2 regions of the Lysinibacillus sp. NPDC093216 genome follow, and region 1 is predicted to be linked to the other one. Evidence: riboswitches for the same ligand, from Rfam matches in the RefSeq annotation. Region 1 holds a riboswitch; the other holds the start of a gene.
The links. Region 1 has a riboswitch for cobalamin ahead of ACQKOG_RS13970 (hypothetical protein). Riboswitches for the same ligand answer to the same signal wherever they lie in the genome.

Region 1 (3,431 bases):
GCCCCATTTAAAAATGATAATGGCAATAAATGACGGTGATCAGAACCCCAAACCATTCTCGTCATATGAGGAACAACTAAACCAACAAAGCCAATCGTTCCAGAAACAGCTACCGCAGCTCCCGTCAACATGGATCCACCCACTAAAATAATATATTTACTGCGCTTAACATTGACACCTAAATGCTGCGCGCGTTCTTCACCATATAACAGAACATTTAACTCGCGTCTTTGTGTCCAAAGCATAATTGAGCCAATTATGACAAACGGAATAATCATCTGAACATATGGCCAACCACGCATCGATACTGAGCCTAGCAACCATCCGATTACTTGGCGTAGCTCTTCACCAGACAATGCAATCATTAATGAAATCAAAGAACCTAAAAATGAACTAAATATAACCCCTGTTAAAATAAGAGTTTCCATTTTTAGCGAGCGGTCTACTATTCTAGCAAAGCCCATAACAGCTACCATCGTTAATATGGCACCTATCATACTAAAGGTCGGCAATGTAAAATGGCCTACTACAGGTATTGATATACTAAAAAAAATTGTCATAACTGCGCCAACTGATGCACCAGAGGAAACACCTAATGTATAAGGATCAGCCAAAGGATTTTTTAATAAGCCCTGAAAAGCTGCCCCTGCAATTGCAAGTGACGCCCCTACAAGCCCTGCCAGCAGGACTCGGGGTAATCGAATTTTCCATAAAATATTGGCGGCTGTTTCATCAGCCGCCTTATTCCACAACACTTCTAGTGGAATATGAACTGAGCCTATCGCCACACCACACCAGATGCTAATGGTTAGAAGCGTAATTGCTGTTACATAGGCTACAATTGTTTTACTCATTTAAACGCCTCAGGGTAGACAGCTTTTGCTAGTTCCTCAAGACCATCTGCTAATCGAGGACCTTGACGACTTATCATATTTTCATCTACTTGTACTATGGCTTTATTTTTTACGGCAGAGATTGTCTCAAAGCCTGCACGTTGTGGAATTTTCGTTAAAATTTCAGGTACATAATTATATGCCACAACAATGACATCTGGATTTTTCGCGATAATTTTTTCAGCATCGATTTGATACCAGTCATTTACATCTGCTGCCACATTTTCAGCATGAATCATTTCTAGCATTTCATTCATAAATGTACCTTTACCAGCTGTATAAATCTGTGGCTCATCAGACGATTCTACAAAGACTTTCTTCGGCTCAACACCGTCAAGTTTTGTTTCAACTTCTTTAACTTTTGCCTTCATATTTGCAACAATTTTTTTAGCTTCTTCTAGTTTTCCTGTTGCACGACCAAGCTGTTCAATCGTTGTGTAAGTTTCATTAAAGTTTTTTGCATCCGCTACAACAAATACTTTCACACCTACCGCCTCAAGCTGTTCAATGGCTCCTTTTGAATAACTCATACCTGACGCATGCGTAAAAACGATATCTGGCGATAAAGCAATAATTTTTTCAATATTATAATCCATACCGCCAACCTTTTCTTTTTTAGTAACCTCTGGTGGATAATCGTCATTATCGGTCACGCCAACTATTTCATTATTTAAGCCAAGGCCAAATAATATTTCTGTGTTACTCGGAATGAGTGAGACAATTTTTTCAGGAGGTGCCTCTAGCGTAATATCCTTGCCAGTAGCATCCTTTATCGTCATTGGGAATGTTGCTTGATCTACTTTTGCAGTCTCTTGTTGCTCAGAAGATGACGGCTTTTCATTTGTCGCCTCTTTTGTATTACATGCAGCAAGTAAGCCCATAGCTAAAAATGCTGATAACCCTATTTTCCAAATTTTCTTCATGTGAATCCTCCTTAGTCTATTTGTGCGTATAGTTTTTATTGTTTTTCTGATTGATCGATACATTTTAGTTTTTGATCGCCTAACATTGTGGGGTTATCGTCAACATTGCGAACTTCCAGCCAACATTTTGAGTTTATCACCTAACATTGTGAATTTATCACCCAACTTTTTGAGTTTATCGCCTAACATTGTGAATTTATCGCCCATGTTTTCAAATTTATCGACATTCATCTTCCAAAACAAATACCCCTCATCATAAAATAATGAGGGGGTCAAATTTGCACAAAAATACATATACAAAATCCACCATCCTATCCTCGTAGGCTACAACGTGTTTTCTATAAAGGCAGGTCTCCTGGCTCGTGCTCCATACGCTTTTTCAAGCCTTCCCGAAATTTTCAGTGGCGCAGATTGAAAAAACTCACACATACAGTGGCGGGACCGCATCGGAATTACACCGATTTCCCTTTTCACTTTACTTAAGTAAAGAACCTTTATAATATTCAGTTGATTGTATTATACATGAAAATGAAAGAAGTCGCCTCCATTCGAGACGACTTCTAAACAAATCAATATACTAAAAGAAGTTAAACGATATCTGAAAAATACTGTACCGTTTTCATTGGTGCACCCATTTCTCGCAATGCCCATGTGTGCTCTAAATAAATATCTGCTAGCTTCTCATATTTGCCACCGAATCTTTGTGCCCATTCGACTGCTACCACACTTTCATATAAATGCGCCATTTTCTCTGCGACCTTTTTTGCTTCAAACGTTTTTGTTGCATCATCTAAACGGCTAAATGTTTGCAAAGTTGATTCTAGTTTTGCTAATTGATCCACGACAATTTCAACTAATGGACTGGCAACTAGTTTTTCTAGACGTTCTTCCATGACACGAACAAACATTTCGTGCGCATGAAACTTATCAACTAAACGAATGAGCTCTAAAGCTAAAATATTCGCAGTCCCTTCCCACACAGTAAGTACCTGTGCATCTCTTAATAACCGAGGTGTAACAAAATCTTCAATATAGCCGTTTCCGCCATGTAATTCAATGGCTTCACTAGCATAATGTACAGCTTGCTCTGCCGTTTCTTTTTTCATGATAGCAATATACAAGCGGTTTAAAATAATGTCTTCTTTATTCCCCTGCCCACTAGTTACTTTATCGTAAAGCTGAATAAGATCAAAAACCGTGGCAACTTCTACATGAAGCTTGGCAGCGAATTTCCCTAGTGTATCCTGAATCATAGGATATTGCGTTAAAGGTTTACCAAAGGCATGACGATTTGTCACATAATACTTCGCCTCTAAATATCCGCGGCGCATAATGCCGATAGAAGCAACCGCATTGCAAATTCTTGATAAATTAAGTGCCTCCAGCATATAATAAATTCCTTTATTCGGATCACCAACAACATATGCTAGCGCACCATCAAATTCCACCTCACCAGAAGGCACTGCTCTAACGCCAAGTTTATCCTTTAAACGCCGAATGCGGAGATTATTAACTGTGCCATCCTCATTTCGCCACGGAACTGCAAATAATGTTAAGCCCTTTGAGCCTACCTGAGCCCCTTTCATGCGCGCCAATACCATAGTTACTCCACACA
Region 2 (3,431 bases), on a different contig from region 1:
AGATTATAGATTATAGAAAGGAGGGATATTGTATGGAATACTGCGGAGAATTTCGCGAAGAGCGTCGCGAACGAAACCCATTCGCTTTTGTCGTTGTTCTGTTCATTCTTCTAATTATTGTCGGCGCTACTTTCATGAATAGAGGTTATTAATACCCTATATCTCCTAAAATGCTCATAACTATTGTAAGGTAATACTAATTTAACCTTACACCTCCAAATCTTTACTAAGGGTCACTATCCTCCGGGTGATCCTTTTAAATTCTCCTCTTTCAATTTCATACTCAACCGCCTAAGGCATAATAAAAAGCCACACCTTGTTAGATGTGACCTTTATGTATTTATAATTATATGCGAATATATACCTTACCATCTAAATCTACAGTCACTGATGTAATATTTAACGATTTTCCGTCTACAAATATATTCCTTGTTTGAATGATTTATTGAATTGTTTCATACGGTAATTAATATTCTTTACTATTATAGACTAATATATGTTCCATCTAGTCACCTCCCATATACCAATAATTGTAATACATTACACTTAACTAATCAGTAATAGGATTTTGCTATACATACCACTTATTCGCCTTCATTCCCTGTACGGATAATGCTCCTGCAATAACTAGATTATCGTGATTTTTTTCTGTATTTCCTCGCTTATTACCTAACTTTCCATGTGTCTCTTCAAACATTTGCATCTGCTGTAAAGTCTGAATAACATAATATATTCCAGTTCTTATTAGTTTTTAACTCGGATTGTAGATACTCTTTTATTATTTCGTTATCCTCTTTCTCATTTTCACAGGTGTTAGGTGCTCCCACTCTTTATATAGTTGCTTTTTCGAAAGTATCTTCCAAGGATTAAACATCGTTTGTCCATGCTTATTAAAATATAGTTCTTCACCAATATGATAAGCTGCATGTTGAATAATACCATTTTCATCCTTCCAAATCACAATGTCGCCTTGTTGTATCCCTTCACCTAGGACCTCTTCATAGTTATACTGACTTAATTTTTCAAGAAATGTTTTTTGATATATCCATTCATAAATAAACCACTTTTGTTTCCCTTTTGAAATTGCAAACAAAACCGCTGCTAAACAATTTGCACCTTGACGATGCCCAAAAGTATTAGCAAATTGCTGTAGAAAACTAGGTAATGATTTTGGAGGTTCCTCACATTCTCCCTTATCCCACCATTCATAAACCATTGTTGTAAGTAACTGTTCTTTAAATGATTCGTCAAGACCTTCCCACATTGAACGCTGTATGATAACGTGCCCATTCTGTACATAACTCGAAGGTACTTTTTCTATCTCCTTTATAAATTTAACGGGGAGTACAAGCCCTCTTTCACATTGCACTTGAAAACTTAAAATCAATTGTTGGTCCTCTTTCGATTTGCTCTCAATCCATTCTTTTTCAGCAATAATTACATATTGTGCGTTCTTTATATTCCAGTATTCATAACTATTAACATAATTTAAATGCTGATATGTGCTGTGAGTATAAAACTCATCTATGGGCATTAACAATACATCTGTAAAGTCAATTTCATTAAGATGTTCTTCTGATAGAAAAAATAAATCTCTTTCAGGGACATAACTTTTCATCCATGACAGTAAGACTTTTTTTGTCGGTTTAATTATCATTATGTATTTCCCCCAACTTGAATTTTTTGGTTATTGTTTGAATAACTCTACTTGAACTTCTTCTATAACATGCCAAGGCCATTCAGAATCACTGGCTTTTGGGTCACTCACTTTCAACGCAAAAAAAGAACGACCAACAAACGAATTGAAACGTTGTTGATCGAGTTTATTAAAAGAATGAAACGTTTTTTATACTTTATGAATTTACAGGTGCGGGACAGTGTCGGATTTGCACCGACTTCCCTTTTCAGTAAATTGCACGCAATTTACACCTATTACTCTACGCTATTCAGTTGTCAAGAAACTGGAAAATACTAGATTTCTTTCCGTTAATAGTAAAGTACAGTATTTTTAAAGTCAATTGAGGCAATTAGATATTTTAAAACTACTCACTCAACTTCGGTGCTTTTCGTAGTTTAGTTGCTTGTTCGAATGAAAATGCAAGTTTTATTAGAACATCTTCACTAAATGCAGTTCCTGCGAATGTTATGCCAAACGGTCTCCCAGTTTTCATATACCCTGCTGGGACGGCAATAGACGGATAACCAGCTTTTGCACTAATTGTCGAACCTATATATGATGGAAAGATAATCGCATCCAATTCATATTTTTTTAATGTATAATCGATTCCTTGTTCTTGAGAAAAATACAAATCCTCTAGTTTTGCATTTAAATAGTCAGAGTCTCTTAATGTGTTCGATAGTTTCTCTCTCAATTCCAATTTATCCTGACCATATTTTAACGACTTTCCTTTTGAACGTTTATTAAATTGAATTAACTCAGAGATAGAATGCACAGGCATGTGGGAAGGTAGATTTACAAGGAAATTATTTAAACTATGCTTTAATTCGTATTGTGGTACTCCCCATTTCCAGTCTCTATGAAAAGAAGGGATTTCGATGCCTTCAATAATATCGGCTCCTTGATCTCTTAAAACCTGAATTGCATTATTAAAAAGTGTTTCATCATATTCCTCTGAGTCATAATAAGCTTTTGAGGCATTATTATAAACACCAATTCTAGCGCCATTTAATCCTGTGGCCTCTAAAAAAGGGGTGTAATCCTTATATAACCTTCTTTCACTTTTATATGTAGCGACGTCGTCTTGATCTACTCCTGTTAACACGCCCAATAAAATAGCTGCATCTGTTACTGTTCTAGCCATTGGCCCTGCTGTGTCTTGAGAGTATGTAAACGGAATAATGCCCTGTCGACTAATGAGCCCAACAGTCGGTTTTATGCCAACTACTGAATTTGTAATAGCTGGACTTAAAATCGAGGCGTCTGTCTCAGTTCCAATTGATAAAACTGAAAAGTTCGATGCAACTGCTACCGCTGACCCTGAGCTAGATCCTCCCACATAAAGTTCTGGATCGCCATAAGGATTTAGTGTTTGGCCACCTCGAGAACTATAACCCGCCCACATCGTACTCGACATAGCGTTTGCTAATTCAGTCATATTTGCTTTCCCTAAAATAACAGCCCCTGCTTCACGAAGCTTTTTTACTAGAAATGCATCCTGCTTAGCTAAATAATTTTCCAATGCTATTACGCCTGCACTAGTGTGCATAAAATCTTTCGTTTCGATATTATCTTTTAAAACTACCGGAATTCCGTGTAAAGGCCCTCTAGCCCCTTTTGTTAGTCTTTCCTCATCTAATGCTTCAGCAATAAATATCGCTTCAGGATTAATTTCAAGCATAGAATTAATTTTCTGTCCGCCTTGATCATACTTAGCAATTCTGTGCAAATAATACATAGTTAATTCTTTTGA

Region 2: another riboswitch for cobalamin. It lies ahead of ACQKOG_RS12180 (hypothetical protein); the one in region 1 lies ahead of ACQKOG_RS13970 (hypothetical protein).

Annotation. Positions count from the first base shown of each region.
Region 1 is NZ_JBNNVB010000011.1:82,337-85,767, forward strand. It holds gene ACQKOG_RS13960 (FecCD family ABC transporter permease) at 1-854, opposite strand, end outside; gene ACQKOG_RS13965 (ABC transporter substrate-binding protein) at 851-1,816, opposite strand; gene ACQKOG_RS13970 (hypothetical protein) at 1,916-2,116, opposite strand; cobalamin riboswitch at 2,145-2,327, opposite strand; gene ACQKOG_RS13975 (acyl-CoA dehydrogenase family protein) at 2,404-3,431, opposite strand, start outside.
Region 2 is NZ_JBNNVB010000009.1:41,857-45,287, forward strand. It holds gene ACQKOG_RS12170 (YjcZ family sporulation protein) at 33-152, shown strand; gene ACQKOG_RS12175 (hypothetical protein) at 572-697, opposite strand; gene ACQKOG_RS12180 (hypothetical protein) at 779-1,657, opposite strand; cobalamin riboswitch at 1,734-1,948, opposite strand; gene ACQKOG_RS12185 (amidase family protein) at 2,043-3,431, opposite strand, start outside.